2 regions of the Streptomyces sp. NPDC005004 genome follow, and region 1 is predicted to be linked to the other one. Evidence: riboswitches for the same ligand, from Rfam matches in the RefSeq annotation. Region 1 holds a riboswitch; the other holds the start of a gene.

What was found. A riboswitch is a leader RNA that binds a small molecule or an ion and turns the genes downstream of it on or off. The one in region 1 is predicted to bind glycine.
Region 2: it holds a riboswitch for glycine, as region 1 does, so the genes downstream of both, gcvP (aminomethyl-transferring glycine dehydrogenase) here and gcvT (glycine cleavage system aminomethyltransferase GcvT) in region 1, are expected to answer to the same signal.

The regions. Positions count from the first base shown of each region.
Region 1 is NZ_JBSGAH010000024.1:55,202-66,108, reverse strand. Features, by position in the region: gene ACWEEU_RS27160 (L-serine ammonia-lyase) at 1-107, opposite strand, end outside; gene glyA (serine hydroxymethyltransferase) at 210-1,478, opposite strand; gene gcvH (glycine cleavage system protein GcvH) at 1,493-1,870, opposite strand; gene gcvT (glycine cleavage system aminomethyltransferase GcvT) at 1,996-3,126, opposite strand; glycine riboswitch at 3,172-3,279, opposite strand; glycine riboswitch at 3,280-3,378, opposite strand; gene ACWEEU_RS27140 (AAA family ATPase) at 3,556-4,221, shown strand; gene ACWEEU_RS27135 (enhanced serine sensitivity protein SseB) at 4,287-5,078, shown strand; gene ACWEEU_RS27130 (enhanced serine sensitivity protein SseB C-terminal domain-containing protein) at 5,176-5,994, shown strand; gene ACWEEU_RS27125 (ABC transporter permease) at 6,348-7,346, shown strand; gene ACWEEU_RS27120 (ABC transporter substrate-binding protein) at 7,403-9,148, shown strand; gene ACWEEU_RS27115 (ABC transporter permease) at 9,220-10,227, shown strand; gene ACWEEU_RS27110 (ABC transporter ATP-binding protein) at 10,224-10,907, shown strand, end outside.
Region 2 is NZ_JBSGAH010000009.1:8,285-19,191, forward strand. Features, by position in the region: gene ACWEEU_RS14465 (MerR family transcriptional regulator) at 107-787, shown strand; gene ACWEEU_RS14470 (DNA polymerase IV) at 855-2,225, shown strand; gene ACWEEU_RS14475 (PRC-barrel domain-containing protein) at 2,237-2,617, opposite strand; glycine riboswitch at 2,738-2,832, shown strand; gene gcvP (aminomethyl-transferring glycine dehydrogenase) at 3,008-5,893, shown strand; gene ACWEEU_RS14485 (TOBE domain-containing protein) at 5,974-6,393, opposite strand; gene ACWEEU_RS14490 (ABC transporter ATP-binding protein) at 6,422-7,516, opposite strand; gene ACWEEU_RS14495 (ABC transporter permease) at 7,576-8,433, opposite strand; gene modA (molybdate ABC transporter substrate-binding protein) at 8,430-9,257, opposite strand; gene ACWEEU_RS14505 (TOBE domain-containing protein) at 9,681-10,076, opposite strand; gene ACWEEU_RS14510 (APC family permease) at 10,184-10,907, opposite strand, start outside.

The DNA.
Region 1 (10,907 bases):
TTGCGCAGGCGGCGGGCGAACATGCGTGCCGCGCGCATCGGGCCCACCGTGTGGGAGCTGGACGGGCCGATGCCGATCGAGAATAGGTCGAAGACCGAGACGGCCACGGTGACTCCTCAATGACGAACAAGTACAAAAGTGATGCTGACAGAGCACGGGTGCCCCGCCCACGGGACGGTGGGCGGGGCACCCAAGTGAACTTCGGGGTACTACTCGCCCAGCGTGGGGTACAGCGGGTGCTTGTCGGCCAGCGCCCGCACCCGGCCGCGCAGCGCCTCGACGTCGTACGACGGCTTCAGCGCCTCCGCGATCACGTCCGCGACCTCGGCGAAGTCCTCGGCCGTGAAGCCGCGGGTCGCCAGCGCCGGCGTGCCGATCCGCAGACCCGAGGTGACCATCGGGGGCCGCGGGTCGTTCGGGACGGCGTTGCGGTTGACCGTGATGCCCACCTCGTGGAGGCGGTCCTCGGCCTGCTGCCCGTCCAGCTCCGACTCACGCAGATCCACCAGGATCAGGTGCACGTCGGTGCCGCCGGAGAGCACGTTCACCCCGGCCGCGCGGGCGTCCGGCGCGGTCAGCCGCTCGGCGAGGATACGGGCACCCTCCACCGTACGACGCTGCCGCTCCTTGAACTCCTCCGAGGCGGCGACCTTGAAGGAGACCGCCTTCGCCGCGATCACGTGCTCCAGCGGGCCGCCCTGGAAACCGGGGAAGACCGAGGAGTTCAGCTTCTTGGCGAAGTCCTTCTTGGCGAGGATGATGCCGCCGCGCGGACCGCCGAGCGTCTTGTGCGTGGTGGAGGTCACCACGTCCGCGTACTCGACCGGGTTCGGGTGCAGCCCCGCCGCGACCAGACCGGCGAAGTGCGCCATGTCGACCCACAGGTGGGCCCCGGTCTCGTCCGCGATCCGCCGGAACTCCGCGAAGTCGAGCTGCCGCGGGTACGCCGACCAGCCCGCGATGATCACCTTCGGGCGGTGCTCCTTGGCGAGGCGCTCGACCTCGGCCATGTCGACCAGTCCGGTCTCCTCGTCCACGTGGTAGGCGACCACGTCGAACTGCTTGCCGGAGAAGTTCAGCCGCATCCCGTGGGTGAGGTGGCCGCCGTGCGCGAGGTCCAGACCCAGGATGGTGTCCCCGGGCTGGGCCAGCGCGAACAGCGCCGCCTGGTTCGCGGAGGCGCCCGAGTGCGGCTGCACGTTGGCGTACTCGGCGCCGAACAGCTCCTTCACCCGGTCGATGGCGATCTGCTCGGCCACGTCCACGTGCTCGCAGCCGCCGTAGTAGCGGCGGCCCGGGTAGCCCTCGGCGTACTTGTTGGTCAGGACGGAGCCCTGCGCCTCCATCACCGCGAGCGGCGCGAAGTTCTCGGAGGCGATCATCTCGAGGGTGGACTGCTGGCGGCGCAGCTCGGCGTCGACCGCGGCGGCGACCTCGGGGTCCAGCTCGTGCAGGGGCGTGTTCAGGACGTCAGTCATACGGCTCCGGCTCCTCAGCCTGCGGTGTAGGCGGTGTACTCGTCGGCGGAGAGCAGCTCCTCGGGCTTCTCCGCGGCGCGCACCTTGAACAGCCAGCCGCCCTCGAAGGGCGCGGAGTTCACCAGGGACGGGTCGTCGACGACGTCCTGGTTGATCTCCGTGATCTCACCGGTGACCGGCGAGTACAGCTCCGAGACCGACTTGGTGGACTCCAGCTCGCCACAGGACTCGCCCGCGGTCACCGTGTCGCCGACCTCGGGGAGCTGGACGAAGACCACGTCGCCGAGCGCGTTGGCCGCGTGCTCGGTGATGCCGACCGTCGAGACGCCGTCCTCGGCGTCCGACAGCCACTCGTGCTCCTTGGTGTAGCTCAGCTTCTGCGGGTTGCTCATGACCTGAATTCTCCTGTACGCGAGGGCGTGCTGGACGGACGAAGGGGACGTAAACCGCTGATGAGCGGGGAAAATGTGCGCAGGGTCACGCCGAAGCGGCAGCGAGGACGCGCGGCGCCCTGTGGCTACTTCTGGCGCTTGTAGAACGGCAGCGCCACGACCCGGTACGGCTCGTGGCTGCCCCGGATGTCCACGCCGACGCCCTCGGTGCCCGGCGCCGCGTGCGCCGCGTCCACGTAGGCGATGGCGATCGGGCTGCCCAGGGTGGGGGAGGGGGCGCCGGAGGTGACCTCGCCGATCACCTCGCCGCCCGCGACGACGGCGTACCCGGCGCGCGGCACCCGGCGGCCCTCGGCGATCAGGCCGACCAGGACGCGCGGCGGGTTCTGCTCGGCGCGCTCAGCGGCCTCGCTCAGCGCGGCGCGGCCCACGAAGTCGCCGTCCTTGCCGAACTTCACGACCCGGCCGAGACCGGCGTCGAACGGGGTCAGCTCGCGGGTCAGCTCGTGCCCGTACAGCGGCATACCCGCCTCGAGGCGCAGGGTGTCGCGGCAGGACAGACCGCAGGCGACCAGACCGGACGCCTCGCCCGCCTTGGTCAGCGCCTGCCACAGCTCGACCGCGTGCACCGGCTTCACGAACAGCTCGAAGCCGTCCTCGCCGGTGTAGCCGGTGCGGGCGATCAGCGCGGGGACGCCCGCGACGGTGCCGGGGAGCCCGGCGTAGTACTTGAGGTTGTCGAGGTCGGCGTCGGTGAGCGACTTGAGGATCGCGGGGGACTCCGGGCCCTGGACGGCGAGCAGCGCGTAGGCGTCGCGGTCGTCGCGGACCTCGGCGTCGAAGCCCGCCGCGCGCTCGGTCAGCGCGTCGAGGACGACCTGGGCGTTGGAGGCGTTGGCCACGACCATGTATTCGGAAGAAGCCTCGGTCTCGCCGAGCCGATAGACGATCAGGTCGTCCAGGATGCCGCCGTCGGCCTGGCAGATCATGGTGTAGCGGGCGCGGCCGAGACCCACCGAGGCGATGTCGCCGACCAGCGCGTAGTTCAGCAGCGCTGCCGCGTCGGGGCCGGTCACGGTGATCTCGCCCATGTGCGAGAGGTCGAAGAGACCGGCCCGGGTGCGCACCGCCAGGTGCTCGTCGCGCTCGGAGCCGTAGCGCAGGGGCATGTCCCAGCCGGCGAAGTCGGTCATGGTGGCGCCGAGCGCGCGGTGCACGGCGTCGAGCGCGGTGTGACGGAGTTCGGTGCTGCTCATCGGTCGGTCGTCTCCCAGGGCAACGGGGGATGGGGCGAGGAACGTTCCTCCCCATCTGTCATCGGAACCTGAGAGGTTCGCCATGACCCGCACGGTCACGGTTTGCACCTTGGGTGGAGCCACTGACGGCAGCGGCCCGCTTTTCAGATGTGCCTCGCCCGCGCGGTAACGGGGCCTGAGAGATTCAAGGGAGGGACTTGCTCCTTCGGCGCCCCGGCGACGTACTGCCAGGGACTCTCCCGCGCGGATTCAAGCGGCCGGTATGCAGTTGGCGGCCACATCATCGCACGGCGATCGCCGCCGCTGAAGGGGCGGCCGCCTGTGACCGGACCGTGGCAGGACGGACACGGAACCACCGACTTCCCGCATTACCTTCTCTTTACATGGGATGGGCAAGGGATTACCGAACCCAAGGGGAGGACGATCTCGGTGAACAGGACTCCGGCGTACGCCGCCACCGGCCTGGCGGTGCCGCGCCAGCCCTCCGCCCCGGCACGGGAACGCCGGGCCGCCGCCCGCCCCGCCCCCCTCGTACGCGACCTGCGCGAGTGCCCCGGCGGCACGCCTCGCGAGCTGCGCTTCGGCCCCCGCGACCTGGTGGTCGTCACCGGGCTGCCCGGCAGCGGCAAGTCCACCCTCATGCACCGCGTCGTCCCCGGCCGCCGCATCGACTCCCAGGACACCCGCGACCGCTGGCAGACCCGGCTGCCCGCCCTGCCGTACGCGCTCTACCGCCCCCTGGTCCGCCTCGCCCACTACGCCGGGCTGCGCCGCGCGCTGGCCACCGGCGAGGGCGTCGTCGTCCACGACTGCGGCACCCAGCCCTGGGTGCGCGCCTGGCTCGCCCACGAGGCCCGGCGCAGGGGCACCGCCCTCCACCTGGTCCTGCTCGACGTCGACGCCGAGGTCGCCCGCCACGGCCAGCGCGAGCGCGGCCGGGGCGTCTCCCGCTACGCCTTCGGACGGCACCGGCACACCACGGCGCGGCTGCTGCGCGCCGTGGAGCGCGGCGAACTGCCCCCGGGCTGCGCCTCGGCGGTGCTGCTGGACCGCGCCTCGGCGGACGGGCTGCGCCGGATCGACTTCGCGGCGTGAGGTCCGCCGCCCGCACCGGTTAGCCTTCTGCACCACAGCATGGTTTCCCGGCAGGCGGTAGGAACATGGACTTCCCGGCGGACTTTCCCGCGGACTTCCCGGCACAGGCGCACCCCCATCCGCACGGCGGGTGGCCCGGCAACGAGTTGGAGGAGGTGCTCTCGGCCTCCCTCGGCGTGCCCTCGGCGGGCGCCCGGATCGTCGAGGTCCTCTCCCGCAGCTTCGTGTGGATACCGCTGCCCAACGGCGGTGGCCCGCAGAGCGGTTCGCTCGACCTGCCCTCCGTGGAGATCGAGGGCCAGGTGTTCATCCCGGTCTTCAGCTCCGAGGAGCAGTTCCGCCAGTCGCCGGGCGCCCACCTCTCCTTCACCGTCGCCCCGGCCGTGGAATTCGCGCGCGGGCTGCCGCCGCAGGCGGGCATCGTGCTCAACCCCGGTGGCGTGGTGGGCGTTCCGCTGCCGCCCGAGGCGGTCGCCGAGCTGTGCCGGGCCGACCGCACGGCGCTCGACGGTCCGGCGGGCGGCGCCCGGGTCCGGCTCTTCGAGCCCGACTGGCAGGAGGACCCGGTGGACTTCCTCGCCGCCGCCTCGGCCGAGTTCGCGGGCACGGGCGTCGTCGTCACGGCCCGCCGCTGCCTCGCCGCCATCGAGACGGCCGATCCGGTCCTCTTCATCGGCGTCGAACTCTCCCAGTGGGAGGGCGACTTGCGCGCCCTGCCGTTGGAGGCGCTGGAGCGCGCCCTCGCTCAGTCCCCGGCGCCCTGGCCCGTCAACCTCGTCCTCCTGGACGTGGCGCAGGACCCGGTGGGCGACTGGCTGAAGACGAACGTGCGCCCCTTCTACCAGTACGGCAACTAGCCATCGGTACGGCAAGCAGTCCTCCATGGGGATCACGGCGATCGCCGCTTAAGCTGTCCTCCACACTGGGGCAAGAATCGAAGGGGCGGTAAGACAGGTGAGCGCGAGCCCGAGCGCCGGCGTCGAACACACACTCCGCCAGGTCACCCCCGGGCGTTACGACGCCTACGAGGCACTGCTGCGCGCCCTCGCCACCCCCTCGACCGGGCAGATCTGGATGCTGCTCTGGCACGGCCAGGCCGGCTCCCCGGACGCGCAGTACGGGAACATGGAGGTCGACGGCTTCGGCTACGCCCCCTGTGTGACCTCCGCGCAGGAGCTGTCCGCCAGCGGCTGGAGCCGGTCGTACGAGGTGGCCGAGGGACTCGACGTGGCCCGCACCCTCTACCCCGACCACTACGGTCTCTGGCTCAACCCGCACGCCCCCGGCGGCGGCGTCGGCATCCCCTGGCTGGACCTGCGCCGCATCGCCACGGGCCTGGACCGCCAGCCCGCGGGCCCCCTCAGCCTGTCCGAACCCGCCATCGAGGTGCCGGCGTTCTACGCCCTGCTCGCACAGAACGCCCACCGCACCCCCGCCCTGCGCTCGCTGCGCCGCGCCTGGGTGCAGCCCGCGCTCGGCGCGCCGTACCTCGCCATCGGCCTGGACGTGTACGAGACGACCCCGGCGGCGGTCGACTCGGTGCGGGCGATGATGCAGCAGTCGATCGGCGCGGTCCCCGACGGGCTGCCCGTCTCCACCGTCGCGATGACCGACGACTACGACCCGGTCGTGATGTGGATGCGGGCGAACGCGCGCCCCTTCTACGACCGCGAGGCGCACGTGGTCGGCGCGCAGCCCCAACTCCCGCCGTCCGTACGCCCTCAGGCACCCACCGCTGGCTACGGCTACCCACCCGTGCGCGGCAGTTACTGATCAACAGGCCCTCTCCGGAGGGCCTTTGGTTTTCCGCGAGCAAAGTTTGCGCAGTGGAAGGGCAAGGCGCCCGAGCGGCGGCGCCGTTCCATCCCAACCGCGTGGAATTGCCAGTCTGTCCCAACTGGCCACCATTCGGAGATGGTTACCCGCGGATCCGGTAACGGAAACCCCCTTCGGTGGATCACGGTTGCGCATCCTTTCCCCGTCAGGGCTGGCGGGTGATCGCGACGACGCTGAAGACTCCCGAATAGAACACGAGGTGGAGACCTTGTGTTCGAGTGCAAGTCGACATAGCCGCAATCCGCGGCAGGCACAGGCCGGTCACCACCGGCGAGAGGGGTCGGGTCACTGTGACCGCACCGATCGAGACCACCGGGGCGGCAGCCGAAGCACAGCCGGAAGCTGTGCTCGACGGCGCCGGCAAGGGGAAGATCGAGGGTCGTTCTCTCGGACAGATCGCCTGGACGCGGTTCAAGAAGGACAAGGCCGCCGTAGCCGGGGCCGTCATCGTCATCCTGCTGGTCGTGCTGGCGGTGCTCGCGCGTCCGCTCCAGGCCGCCTTCGGCCTCGATCCCAATGCCTTCCACCAGGATCTGATCGACGCCAACACCTCGCTGCCCAAGGGTGGTTGGGGCGGCATGAGCATGGAGCACCCGCTGGGTGTGGACCCCAAGTTCGGCCGTGACATCGCGACCCGCATCCTCGAGGGCTCCTGGGTGTCCCTCGTGGTCGCCTTCGGTGCGACGATCCTGTCCAACGTGATCGGCGCCATCCTCGGCGTCGTCGCCGGTTTCTACGGCGGCCGCGTGGACTCGATCATCAGCCGGCTGATGGACACTTTCCTCGCCTTCCCGCTGCTGCTCTTCGCCATCGCGATCTCGGCCACCCTCCAGGGCGGCGCCTTCGGTCTCACCGGCCTGCCGCTGCACCTGAGCGTGCTGATCTTCGTCATCGGCTTCTTCAACTGGCCCTACCTGGGCCGCATCGTGCGCGGCCAGACCCTCGCCCTGCGCGAGCGCGAGTTCGTCGACGCCTCGCGCGGCATGGGCGCCAAGGGCCCGTACATCCTCTTCCGCGAGCTGATGCCGAACCTGGTCGGCCCGATCATCGTCTACTCGACGCTGCTCATCCCGACCAACATCCTCTTCGAGGCATCGCTGAGCTTCCTCGGTGTCGGCATCCAGCCCCCGCAGGCGTCCTGGGGCGGCATGCTCCGCGACGCGGTCAACTTCTACGAGGTCGATCCGCAGTACATGATCGTCCCCGGTCTCGCCATCTTCGTGACTGTCCTGGCGTTCAACCTGCTCGGCGACGGTCTCCGCGACGCTCTCGACCCGCGCAGCCGCTGACGTCTGCCGCGGAGAGCCCAACCAAGTTTCCGATTCTGAAGGGGAAAGCGCCCATTATGCGAAGGTCAGCGCTGGCCGCTATCGCGGTCCTCGGGTCCGCGAGCCTGTTCGTCACAGGCTGCAGCAAGGCCGATTCCAACAAGAACGACGCCAAGTCGGCCCCGGCCAACGCCGCGACCAAGGGTGTCGTCAACGCCTCGGACAAGAAGGGCGGGACGGTCACCTACGAACTGTCCGACGTCCCGGACTCGTTCGACCCCGGCAACACGTACTACGCGTACATGTACAACCTCAGCCGGCTGTGGGCCCGCCCGCTCATGACCTTCCAGCCCGCCCCGGGCCAGAAGGGCAACACCCTGGTCCCCGACCTCGCGGCCGGCAAGGGTGTCCCGAGCGACGGCGGCAAGACCTGGACGTACAAGCTGCGTTCGGGCCTGAAGTACCAGGACGGCACGCCGATCACCTCGAAGGACGTCAAGTACGCCGTCGAGCGCTCCAACTTCGCGCGTGACGTGCTCTCCCTCGGCCCGAACTACTTCCAGCAGTACCTGGCCGGCGGCGACAAGTACAAGGGTCCCTACAAGGACAAGAGCGACAAGGGCCTCGCGTCCATCGCCACGCCGGACGACACCACGATCGTCTTCCACCTGAAGCAGGCCTTCCAGGAGTTCGACTACCTGGTCGCCGCGCCGCAGACCGCGCCGGTGCCGAAGGCCAAGGACAACGGTGTCGACTACGTCAAGAACATCGTTTCCTCCGGCTCCTACCAGTTCAAGAGCTACGACGAGGGCAAGCAGGCCGTCCTCGTGCGCAACAAGAACTGGGACGCCAAGACGGACCCGCTGCGCAAGCAGCTCCCGGACCAGATCGTCGTCAAGCTGAAGGTCAACCCGGAGACGATCGACAAGGACGTCCAGGCGGGCAAGGCCATCGAGCTGGCCGGCACCGGCGTCCAGGCCTCCACCCAGGCCCAGGTCCTCTCCGACCCGGACCAGAAGGCCAACACGGACAACACCTTCGGTGGCCGTCTCGTCTACCTGGCGATCAACACCAAGGTCGCCCCGTTCGACAAGGTCGAGTGCCGCAAGGCCGTGGAGTACGCGATCGACAAGGCCTCGGTGCAGACCGCCGAGGGCGGCCCGATCCGCGGTGACATCGCCTCCACCGTCCTGCCCCCCGACATCACCGGCTACCAGAAGGCCGACGCCTACGCGACGGCCGGCAGCAAGGGTGACGCCGCCAAGGCCAAGGAGCAGCTCAAGGCCTGCGGCAAGACGAAGATCAGCACCAACATCTCCGCGCGTTCCGACCGCCAGCAGGAGGTGGACGCGGCCACCGCGATCATCAACTCGCTGAAGAAGGTGGGCATCAACGCCTCCCTGAAGCAGTTCCCGTCGGGCAAGTACTTCACCGACTACGCGGGCGTGCCGAAGTTCACCAAGAAGCAGAACATCGGCCTGATGATGATGCAGTGGGGTGCCGACTGGCCCTCCGGCTACGGCTTCCTGCAGCAGATCCTGAACGGCAAGGCGATCAGCCAGTCGGGTAACACCAACCTGTCGCAGTACGACAACAAGGACGTCAACAAGCTCCTCGGCCAGTCCATCGCGACCCAGGGCGACTCCGAGCGCAACGCCCTGTACGCGCAGATCGACAAGAAGGTCATGGACGACGCGGCCCTGGTTCCGCTGACCTACTTCAAGGTCCTGCTGGCCCGCCCGTACAACAACACCAACCTGGTCTCCACTGCTGCCTTCAGCGGTCAGTACGACTACCTCAACATCGGCTCCAACAAGAAGTAGCAGCCCCGGAAGGCAGGTGAAGGCATTGGTGCCCGCGGGTCTACAGCCCGCGGGCACCAGCGCCGGTCCCCGTGATCTCGTACATCCTCCGCCGGACGTTCGCGGCAGTGATCCTGCTGCTGGTCGTCTCCGCGGTCACCTTCGCCATCTTCTTCCTGCTGCCACGGCTCGCCGGCCAGACAGCGGATCAACTGGCGCAGCAGTACATCGGCAAGAGCCCGTCGAAGGCGGACATCGCCGCGGTCAAGCACAACCTCGGTCTGGATCAGCCTGTCTACATCCAGTACTGGCACTTCATCAAGGGGATCGTGGCCGGCGCGACCTACGACCTCGGCCCCACCACGGTGCGCTGTGCCGCGCCGTGCTTCGGCTACTCCTTCAAGACCCACCAGGCCGTCTGGCCGGAGCTGGTCGACCGTCTTCCGGTCACCCTCTCGCTCGCCGTCGGCGCGGCCGTCCTGTGGCTCGTCTCCGGTGTGATCGCCGGTGTCGTCTCCGCCCTGAAGCCCCGCTCGGTCCTCGACCGCACCTTCATGGGCGTCGCCCTCGCCGGTGTCTCCCTGCCCATGTTCTTCACGGGCAACCTGGCGATCCTGCTCTTCGTCGACACCTGGCCGATCTTCGGTGACACCTACGTGCCGTTCACCGAGAACCCCAGCCAGTGGGCCAACACCCTCTTCCCGGCATGGTGTTCGCTGGCTCTGCTGTACTCGGCCATCTACGCGCGCCTGACCCGTTCGGGCATGTTGGAGACGATGAACGAGGACTTCATCCGCACGGCCCGCGCCAAGGGCCTGCGCGAGCAGCGCGTCGTCTTCCGGCACGGTCTGCGGGCCGCCCTGACGCCGATCATCACCGTGTTCGGCATGGACATCGGCCTGCTCCTGGGCGGTGCGGTGATCACCGAGTACGTGTTCTCGCTGCACGGCATCGGCGAGTACGCGGTGCAGGGCATCACCGACAACGACCTGCCCAAGATCCTCGGCGTCACCATGCTCGCCGCATTCTTCGTCGTGATCGCAAATCTCCTGGTGGACGTGGTGTACGCGGCCGCCGACCCGCGCGTGAGGCTCTCGTGACCGAACTTTCCAAGACCGGCGCCGCCGTGGAGGAGCCCGCCGGCTCCTCGGGCAAGGCCTCCCAGGCGTTCCTGGAGGTCCGTGACCTCAAGGTGCACTTCCCGACCGACGACGGTCTCGTCAAGTCCGTCGACGGGCTCACCTTCTCGCTGGAGAAGGGCAAGACCCTCGCCGTCGTGGGTGAGTCCGGCTCCGGCAAGTCGGTGACCTCGCTGGCGATCATGGGCCTGCACCGGCTCGGCGCGCGCGGCAAGAACGTCCAGATGTCCGGCGAGATCCGTCTCGCCGGCAAGGAACTGGTCTCCGCCTCCCCGGACGAGGTGCGCAAGCTCCGCGGCCGCGAGATGGCGATGATCTTCCAGGACCCGCTGTCCGCGATGCACCCGTACTACACGATCGGCAACCAGATCGTGGAGGCGTACCGGGTCCACCACAAGGTCAGCAAGAAGGTGGCCCGCACGCGCGCCATCGAGATGCTGGACCGCGTGGGCATCCCCGAGCCGGGCAAGCGCGTCGACAGCTACCCGCACGAGTTCTCCGGCGGTATGCGCCAGCGCGCCATGATCGCCATGGCCCTGGTCAACAACCCCGAGCTGCTCATCGCGGACGAGCCGACCACCGCGCTCGACGTGACCGTGCAGGCGCAGATCCTGGACCTGATCCGGGACCTGCAGAAGGAG
Region 2 (10,907 bases), on a different contig from region 1:
ACCACTCTCAGGGTGATTATCACTCGGCGTGCCGAGTGTGGCGATCGTTGACGCACCCCTGGTGACTGCCTACCGTCGAGATGGCAGGTCAAGGACGGAGGTCGGCGTGAGAACCAGCGGCGACGGTACGGCTGGGGGCGCCCCCGGAAACGGGTTCGGGGCGAGCGGTCCGTACCCTCCCCCAAGCTCGCGGCTCCGCCCGAGCGGGGGGTATCCCCAGCCCAGCGGCGCGGCGGAACACGCCGCGCAGCGGCCAACCGCAGTGCCGGAGGGCGAAGGGGCGGCGACGGCATCCGAGGAGATCGGCTACCGCGGGCCCACGGCCTGCGCGGCGGCCGGCATCACCTATCGGCAGCTCGACTACTGGGCCCGCACCGGCCTGGTGGAGCCGAGCGTGCGACCCGCCCACGGCTCGGGCACCCAGCGGCTGTACAGCTTCCGGGACGTGGTCGTCCTCAAGATCGTCAAGCGCTTCCTGGACACCGGTGTCTCGCTGCAGAACATCCGTTCGGCGGTACAGCACCTCAGGGACCGCGGCTTCCGCGACCTGGAGCGCATGACGCTGATGAGCGACGGCGCCACGGTCTACGAGTGCACCTCCCCGGACGAGGTCCACGCCCTGCTCCAGGGCGGCCAGGGCATCTTCGGCATCGCCGTGGGCGTGGTGTGGCGGGACGTGGAGAGCGCGCTGTCCCAACTGCACGGCGAGCGCGTCGACACCGGCGAGACGCTGATCGGGCACAACCCCGCCGACGAACTGGCCAGGCGGCGCAACCGGGCCGTCTGAGCCCACGGAAGGTTCTCGCGGCGCCGGGTGACGGGCGTTGTCAGTGGTGTGGTGCACCATCGGACATGTGAGAGCCGCGCCGACGATCCTCCATCTCGACATGGACGCCTTCTACGCCTCGGTGGAGCAGGCGTCCAAGCCGAGCCTGCGCGGCAAGGCGGTCGTGGTCGGCGGCCTCGGCCCGCGCGGGGTCGTGGCCACCGCGTCGTACGAGGCGCGGGCGTTCGGAGTGCACTCGGCGATGCCGACGGCCCAGGCGCGCAGACGGGCGCCGAACGCCGCGTACGTCACGCCCCGCTTCGCCGTCTACCGCTCGGTCAGCGAGCAGGTGATGGCCCTGCTGCGCGAGCTGTCGCCGCTGGTGGAGCCCCTGAGCCTGGACGAGGCGTTCGTGGACCTGGAGGCCGGGGGGACGGCCTGGGACGAGCCCTCGGCGCGTGCGGTCGGTGTCAGACTGCGCGCCGACATCCGGGAGGTCACCGGGCTCACCGGCTCGGTCGGGCTCGCCGCCTCCAAGATGCTCGCGAAGATCGCTTCCGAGCGCGCCAAGCCCGACGGACTGTGTCTGATAGAACCCGGCACCGAGCGCGCCCTCCTCGGACCGATGCCGGTGCGGACGCTGCCCGGAGTCGGCCCCGCCACCGGCGACCACCTGCGCCGGGCCGGGATCACCACCGTGGACGAACTGGCCGAGGCCGGCGAGGACGAACTGGTCCGGCTGCTCGGCAAGGCCCACGGCCACGCGCTGTACGCGATGGCGCTGGCGCGCGACGACCGGCCGGTGGTCGCCGAGCGCGAGGCCAAGTCGGTCTCCGTCGAGGACACCTACGACGTCGACATCCACGACCGGCTGAGGATCGGCCTGGAGGTGCGGCGGCTCGCCGACCGGTGCGTACGGCGGCTGCGCGGCGCGGGACTGTCCGGCCGCACCATCGTGCTCAAGGTGCGGCGGTACGACTTCTCGACGCTGACCCGCTCCGAGACGCTGCGCGGGCCCACGGACGACCCGACGGTGGTCCGGGAGGCGGCCGCGCGGCTCCTGGAGTCGGTCGACACCACCGGCGGGGTGCGGCTGCTCGGCGTCGGCGTCACCGGACTGGCCGACTACACCCAGGAGGATCTGTTCGCGCAGGCCGCGGGCGAGCTGGCCGCCGAGACGCCCGAGGAAGCCACGCCCGAGCCGCTCCCGGCCGCTCCGGCCGCGCCGCCGGAGCGGCAGTGGCGGCCCGGCCAGGACGTGCGGCACGCCGAGCACGGGCCCGGCTGGGTGCAGGGCAGCGGGCTCGGCCGGGTCACCGTGCGCTTCGAGACGCCGCTCTCCACCGCGCCGGGCCGGGTGCGGACCTTCCGGGTGGACGACCCGGACCTGGAGCCTGCCGACCCGCTGCCGCTGGTGGTGAGGGCGACCGACGCGGCGGAGACGGAGAGAGGGGCGTGAGGGAGAAGGGGTCAGGCGTCCTCGGTGCCGGCGAGCTTGCCGAAGTCGCGGTCCGGGACCTTGGGAGCGCCGGGGGAGGAGCCCACGTCGAGGCCGTAGTGGTGGTAGAGCTGGAGCTCCTGCTCGGGGGAGAGATGGCGGCCCACACCGAAGTCCGGGGCGTCCTTGATGAGCGCGCGTTCGAAGGGGACGTGGAGGGTGCCCTCGACCAGTTCGCTCGGTTCGAGCGGGACGAAGGCGTCACGGGAGAAGAGCCCGGTGCGTATGGCGGCCCACTCGGGGACGCCCGTCGCGTCGTCGAGGTACACCTCGTCGATGGTGCCGATCTTGGTGCCGTTGCGGTCGAACGCCTTGCGGCCGATCAGATTGCGCGGATCGATGTCGGTCTGCACGGTCCCTCTCCCTCCACGTGGTCCCAACTCATCCGTTAGCACTACAAAAGAGCAGAATGAGCGTGGCGGCCACTCGAACGCCGCGGGTCACGGCCCCGCTGGTACCCTGACAACGGCTGCTGACCCCGTGCGGGAGAGTCCTCCGAGCAAGTCGGAGGCGCCGAAGGAGCAACTCCTCCCCGGAATCTCTCAGGCACCCGTACCGCACGGACGAGGTCACTCTGGAAAGCAGGGCGGGCGTCCACGGCTCCCGCTCTCACCGACGGTGAAAGCCGGGGTCCTCGGGCCTCCGGTGAAGCTCTCAGGTATGAGATGACAGAGGGGGAGGCCGGTGGGCACCCGCGCCGAGGTGCCCCTCGCAGGTCGCGCCAGACCAGGAGGCCTCCGCACATGACCGCCCCTCGCATTCCGCTCTCCGCACTCGAAGCGGGCATCCCCTTCGAGCAGCGTCACATCGGGCCCGACCACGAGGCACGGGCCAAGATGCTCGCGCAGGTCGGCTACGGCTCCCTGGACGAGCTGACCGCCGCCGCCGTCCCGGACGTCATCAAGAACACCGACGCCCTCGACCTGCCGGACGCCCGCACCGAGGCCGAGGTGCTCGCGGAACTGCGTTCCCTCGCGGACCGCAACCAGGTCCTCGGCTCCATGATCGGGCTCGGCTACCACGGCACCTTCACCCCGCCGGTCATCCTGCGCAACGTCATGGAGAACCCGGCCTGGTACACCGCCTACACGCCGTACCAGCCGGAGATCTCCCAGGGCCGTCTGGAGGCCCTGCTGAACTTCCAGACGATGGTCGCCGAGCTGACCGGGCTGCCCACCTCCGGCGCCTCCCTCCTCGACGAGGGCACCGCCGCCGCCGAGGCCATGGCGCTCTCCCGGCGCATGGGCAAGAACAAGAAGGGCCTCTTCCTGGTCGACGCGGACACGCTGCCGCAGACCGTCGCGGTCATCGAGACCCGCGCCGAGCCGACCGGCGTCGAGATCGTCGTCGCCGACCTGAGCGAAGGCATCCCGGCCGACATCGCCGCCCGTGACATCACCGGCGTCCTGCTCCAGTACCCCGGCGCCTCCGGTGCCGTGCGCGACCTGAAGCCCGTGATCGAGCAGGCGCACGAACTGGGCGCGCTCGTCACCGTCGCCGCCGACCTGCTCGCCCTCACCCTGCTCACCTCGCCCGGCGAACTGGGCGCGGACATCGCCATCGGCACCACCCAGCGCTTCGGCGTGCCCATGGGCTTCGGCGGCCCGCACGCCGGTTACATGGCGGTGCACGAGAAGTTCGCCCGCAGCCTGCCCGGCCGTCTCGTCGGCGTCTCCGTGGACGCGGACGGCCACAAGGCGTACCGGCTCGCGCTGCAGACCCGTGAGCAGCACATCCGCCGCGAGAAGGCCACCAGCAACATCTGCACCGCGCAGGTCCTGCTCGCCGTCATGGCCGGGATGTACGCCGTCTACCACGGCCCCGACGGCCTGCGCACCATCGCCCGCCGCACCCACCGCTACGCCACGATCCTCGCCGAGGGCCTGAAGGCGGGCGGCGTCGAGATCGTCCACGGCGCCTACTTCGACACGCTCACCGCGCGCGTGCCCGGCAAGGCCGCCGACGTCGTCGCCGCCGCGCGCAAGGGCTGGGTCAACCTGCGCCAGGTCGACGCCGACCACGTCTCCCTGGCCTGCGACGAGACCACCAACCGCGCCCAGGTCGCCGCCGTGTTCGCCGCCTTCGGCGTCGAGGGCGACATCGAGGCGCTGGACGCGGCCGCGGCCGAGGCGCTGCCCGAGGCGCTCCTGCGCACCGACGACTACCTCACCCACCCGGTCTTCCACGAGCACCGCTCCGAGACGGCCATGCTGCGCTACCTGCGCAAGCTGTCCGACCGCGACTACGCGCTCGACCGGGGCATGATCCCGCTCGGCTCCTGCACCATGAAGCTGAACGCGACCACCGAGATGGAGCCGGTCACCTGGCCCGAGTTCGGCCAGCTGCACCCCTTCGCGCCCGCCGACCAGGCCGAGGGCTACCTCACCCTCATCCACGAGCTGGAGGACCGGCTCGCGGAGGTCACCGGCTACGACAAGGTCTCCCTCCAGCCCAACGCCGGGTCCCAGGGCGAGCTCGCCGGTCTGCTGGCCGTCCGCGCCTACCACCGCGCGAACGGCGACGAGCAGCGCACCGTCTGCCTCATCCCGTCCTCCGCGCACGGCACCAACGCGGCGAGCGCCGCGATGGCCGGGATGAAGGTCGTCGTCGTCAAGACCGCCGAGGACGGCGAGATCGACGTCGAGGACCTGCGCGCCAAGATCGAGCAGCACCGCGACCAGCTCTCCGTGCTGATGATCACCTACCCGTCGACCCACGGCGTCTTCGAGGAGCACGTCGCGGACATCTGCGCCCAGGTGCACGACGCGGGCGGCCAGGTGTACGTCGACGGCGCCAACCTCAACGCCCTGGTCGGCCTCGCCAAGCCCGGCCACTTCGGCGGCGACGTCTCCCACCTGAACCTGCACAAGACGTTCTGCATCCCGCACGGCGGCGGTGGCCCGGGCGTCGGCCCGGTGGCCGTGCGCGCGCACCTCGCGCCGTACCTGCCCAACCACCCGCTCCAGCCGGCCGCCGGTCCCGAGACGGGTGTCGGCCCGATCTCGGCGGCGCCCTGGGGCAGCGCGGGCATCCTGCCGATCTCGTGGGCGTACGTCCGCCTCATGGGCGGCGAGGGGCTCAAGCGCGCCACCCAGGTGGCCGTGCTCTCCGCGAACTACGTCGCCAAGCGCCTGGAGCCGCACTACCCGGTGCTCTACACCGGCCCCGGCAACCTGGTCGCGCACGAGTGCATCATCGACCTGCGTCCGCTGACCAAGGCGACCGGCGTCAGCGTGGACGACGTGGCCAAGCGCCTGATCGACTACGGCTTCCACGCGCCGACCATGTCCTTCCCGGTCGCCGGCACGCTGATGATCGAGCCGACCGAGTCGGAGGACCTGGCCGAGCTGGACCGGTTCTGCGACGCGATGATCGCGATCCGCGCCGAGATCGACAAGGTCGGCTCCGGCGTCTGGCCCGCCGAGGACAACCCGCTGCACGGCGCCCCGCACACCGCCGCCGCGCTCGGTGGCGAGTGGACGCACCCGTACAGCCGCGAGGAGGCCGTCTTCCCGGCCGGGGTCTCGGCCGCCGACAAGTACTGGCCGCCGGTGCGCCGCATCGACCAGGCCTTCGGCGACCGCAACCTGGTGTGCTCCTGCCCGCCGCCGGACGCGTACGAGGACTGAGCCCGCACACGCGCGAGGGGCGGCCCCCGGCCCGTGGATCCGGTGGATTCACGGGTTGGGGGCCGCCCCTCGGCGTTTTCTCAGACGGTGGCCAGCGAGACTTCCGTCGACTTGATCAGCGCGACCACGTCGGAGCCCGTCGCCAGCTTCAGCTCCTCCGCCGACTCATGGGTGATGGCGGAGGTCAGCTCGGCGCCCGGCACCGCGATCTTCACCGCGGCCATGGCCTCGCCGGTGGTGATGTCCGTGATGGTGCCCGCGAGCTGGTTGCGGATCGAGATGTGGTGCACGGGCTCGGTGGCGAGCGAGACCTCCGTCGCCTTCACCAGGGCGCGCACGGACGTGCCCTCCCGAAGGCCCAGGTCCTCGGCGGCCTCCAGAGTGATCGCCGCGGTGATGTCCTGACCGCCGGTCAGTTGGACCTTGACGGTCGCCATGACCTCGCCGGAATGGACCGCCGTGACGGTGCCGGGAAGCTGGTTGCGGATACTCATGGTCATGGCGCCCCACCGTACGGGGTGCGCACACTCACTCCGGGTAAGCGTGCGTCTGCGTCGCCTTGACGGTCGCCCAGACTGCGGCGCCCGGGTGAAGGCCGAGTTCCGCCGCCGCTGCCGTGGTGAGGTCGGCGGCCAGGGGCAGGTCGCCCGTCAGGTCCACGCGGATCTGGTCGCCGTGGGATTCCAGGCCGACGACATGGCAGCGCCAGAGGTTGCGGGCGCTGGCCCCGGTCGGACGGTCCCGGAACAGGGTCACCGCGACCGGCGGGAAGGCGACGAAGACCGGCCCGGCCAGCTCCTCGGTGGTCGTGACCTCCGGCCCGGTGTCCAGTCGTACGGTGTGCCCGTCGGCGGTTCCCCGGTAGAGGTTGAGGCCGACGAGCCGCGCGATGTACTCCGTGCGCGGATGGCGGGCGATCTCCGTGGGGCTGCCCTCCTGCACCACACGGCCGTGCTCCACGACCACCAGCCGGTCCGCGAGCACCATGGCGTCCAGCGGATCGTGCGTCACCAGGACGGCGACGGCCTCGAACTCCGCGAGATGGCGCCGCAGCTGGGAGCGGACCTCCAGCCGGGTGCGCGCGTCCAGGGCGGCCAGCGGCTCGTCGAGCAGCAGCAGCCGGGGACGGGTGGCCAGCGCCCGCGCCACGGCGACGCGCTGGGCCTGCCCGCCGGAGAGCCGCCGCGGCCTGGCGTTCACGTGATCGGCGAGCCCCAGCCGGTCCAGCCACTCCGCGGCCTGGGCGCGCGCCTCCGCCTTGCCCACCCCCTGGCAGCGCGGTCCGAACGCCACGTTGTCCAGGGCGGACAGATGCGGGAAGAGCAGATAGTCCTGGAAGACCACGCCGACCGGACGGGACTCCGGCGGGGTGCGCTCCAGTCGGTCGCCGTCCAGGCGCAGATGCCCCTCGGTGAGCGGGATCAGGCCCGCGAGGGCCCGCAACGCGGTGGTCTTGCCCGCGCCGTTGGGCCCGAGCAGCGCCACCACGTCACCGGGGGCGGCGCGCAGCGACACGTCGAGGCGGAAAGCGCCCCGGTCGACGACGAGCCGGGCGTCCAGGCCCTCCTCGCCCGTGGCCGCGACGTCGCTCACACCCGCGTGGGGCGCGTTGATCTCGGTCATCGGGGAACTGTCCTCCGTCGGTACGCGCGCAGGGGCCGGCTTCCATCCTCGCGGCACCGTCACGCTCCCGTCATCCACCGGTCCCGCAGCCCCGCCAGGACCGCGATGGACACGGCCAGCAGGATCAGGCTGAGGGAGATCGCCGCCTCGGGGTCGTTCTGCAGGGCGAGGTAGACCGCGAGCGGCATGGTCTGGGTACGGCCCGGGAAGTTGCCCGCGAAGGTGATCGTCGCGCCGAACTCGCCGAGCGCGCGCGCCCAGGCCAGGACGGAACCGGCGGCGACACCGGGCGCGATCAGCGGCAGGGTGACCCGGCGGAACGCGGTGAAGCGGGACGCGCCGAGCGTGGTGGCCGCCTCCTCGAAGCGAGGGTCGGCCGCACGCAGGGTGCCCTCGACGCTGATGACCAGGAAGGGCATCGCGACGAACGCCTCCGCGATGATCACACCGGCGGTGGTGAACGGCAGGGTGATCCCGAACCAGGCGTCCAGCCACTTGCCGACGACGCCGTTGCGCCCGAGGGCGAGCAGCAGGGCCACACCTCCGACGACCGGCGGCAGCACCAGCGGCAGCGTCACCAGGGCGCGCAGGATTCCCCGGCCGGGAAACTCGGTGCGCGCGAGGATCCACGCCAGCGGCACTCCGAGGACGAGACTCACCGCGGTGGCGGCCGTCGCGCTGATCAGCGACAACTGCAACGCCTGCCACACCTCGGGGCTGGTCAACTGGTCGGGCAGGCTCTTCCAGGGCGCGCGCACGAGCAGCGCGAGGAGGGGCACCAGCAGGAACGCGATGGCCACGAGCCCCGGCACCAGCAGCGGGAGCGGTACGCCGCGCCGGTGGGCGCGGACGCGGGGGCGCCGCGGCCCTCCCCTGCGGGGAGCGGTCGCGGCGTCGTTGCTGTCGAGCGCGGTCACGGCTTGAGGAAGCCGGCCTGGGTCAGCACCTTCTGGCCCTCGGGCGACTGGACCAGGGCGATGAACGCCTTGGCGGTGCCGGCGTTGTCCGAGTTCTTCAGCAGGGCGATCGGGTAGTCGTTGATCGCGTCCTTGGACTCGGGGAACTCCACACCCGCGACCTTGCCCCGGGCGGCCTTGACGTCGGTCTTGTAGACGAGGGAGGCGTCGGCCTCCTTCAGCTCCACCTTGTTGAGCGCGGACTTCACGTCCTGCTCGTAGGAGACCGGGGTGACCTTGAGGTGGCCGGCGTCCAGGACCTTCTGGGCGGCGGCGCCGCAGGGCACCGTCCTGTCGCACAGGACGACCTTGAGCCGGGGGTCGGTCAGGTCCTTCAGGGAGCCGACCTTGTCGGGGTTGCCCGGCAGGGTGGCGATCTCGAGCTGGTTGCGCGCGAAGGTGGCCGGGGCACCGACGGCGTCCTTCTTGCCGGTCACGGTCGCCATGGTGGCGGGGCTGGCCGCGGCGAAGACGTCGGCCGGGGCGCCGCTGGTGATGCTCGCGGCGAGGGTGTCGCTGCCGCCGAAGTTGAACTCGACCTTCGTGCCCGGGTGCTGCTTCTCGAAGTCCTTGCCGAGCGTCGTGAAGGTCTCCTTGAGAGAGGCCGCCGCGAACACGGTGACGGTGCCCTTCAGCTTCGGGCTCGCCGAGGCGGAGTCCGACGAGTCCGCCTTGGCGGGCGTGGACCCGTCGGAGGAGGAGCACGCGCTGAGCGCCAGCAGGGCGGCAACTCCCACCCCGGCCAGCGGCAGCGCCCGGCGGGTCCGGCGCACGGATCGGGTCATCACGGTTCCACTCCTCACGATCACTGGAACAGCCATGTGTGCTCTTCCCGGGCCAGACATCGGCCATGAGGTGATGATAGTGCCGCAATTGCGAGTGGTAGACCATTCGGAGCATCGCATGAGCGGCAAAACCGTGAGTTGGGGCTGGCATATGCGCTTGTGGGTCACCGTTTTGCGGTTGTCGATTCCTGGGACGCAAGGTGTCACTCGCGCAGGCGGCCATGACCGGCGACTGGCCCGACCCGCCTGCCGGCCGGCCGCTCGTGGCGCATGGACGGCCGACGGCACTCCGCTCGATGCGGCGGGTCCGCGACGGGTGCTGCCCCAGGACCGCTGCGGCGCCCGGCGCGGCAGCGCGCTCACCGGTGGCCGGGAGCCACCGCTTCGGGGCGCCCGCGCCGGTCGCTATGCGTCAATCAACGTTCAGACGCGGTCAATGTGGACGTTCGTGGACTTCACGCGCGCCGTGGCCTCCATGCCGACTTCCAGGCCGAGTTCGTCCACCGCTTCGCGGGTGAGCAGGGAGACCAGCCGGTGCGGACCCGCCTGGATCTCGACCTGGGCGGCGACGTCGCCGAGCTTGATGGCGGTCACGATGCCGGGGAAGGCGTTGCGGACCGAGGTGTAGGAGGTCTCCTCCTCGCCGGCGCCCGTCTGGGCCAGCTCCACGGAGAAGGCCGCGAGGTCCTTGCCCGCGATCAGGCGTCGCCCTGACTCGTCGCGGTGCGTGGCCATGCGGCCGGCGTCGGCCCAGCGTCGTGCGGTGTCCGGGCTCACGCCGAGCAGCCGCGCCGCCTGGCCGATGGTGTATGACTGCATGGTCGTCACCATAAATCCAGAGGTCGGGAACGGGGCACACGGGTCCGGGTTCGCGTGTCTCGCGCAGTGCTCCGAGGGGACGGACGGGGGACCCCGCCCGGCTGGGCTCAGCCTGTGTGGACGCGCGGGCGGCGGGCCCGGTCCGGCTCCGCCTCGCGCAGGACCTCACGGGTGACGGGGGCGACCTCGCCCTGTCCGAAGAGGAAGAAGCGCAGGAAGTTGGCGAACGGGTTGCCTTCCGTCCACTCGAAGTAGATGTGCGGGGTGCGGCCGGTCATGTCGCGCACGTGCAGGAGAAGCGCGGCCAGACCGTTGGGGATCGAGGCGGACTCGACGGTCAGCACCCGGTAGCGGTTGTGCAGGACCTCGCCGTGCACCGCGAGGCAGGACTCGAACTCCGAGGGGTCGGACACCTTGACCTCGACGAAGACGAAGTCCTCCTGCTCGGGCATGTCGTTGTCGGCGCGGATCTGCTCGATCTTGTCGCGGTACTCGGCCTTGTCACGCTGGTCGGGCTCGTTGGCGATGAACCGGATCTTGCGGCTGGCCATGTCCCTGATGAATCGTTCCGCCATCGGGTCCATCGTCACGCTGGTCACGCGCAGCTCGAAGGCGCGGGCCAGCCGGGACAGCAGCGAGACCAGCATGATGCCCGCGATGAAGCAGGCGCCGATCTTCACACCGTCCGGGCGCTCGATGACGTTCACGACGGTCGTGTAGAGGAACACCGTCGCGATCACCGCGAACCCGACGGTCCAGCCGCGTTCCTTCGCCTTGTGCGCGGCGATGGTCACCGCGATGGCGGCCGAGCTGATCAGCACCAGCACACCG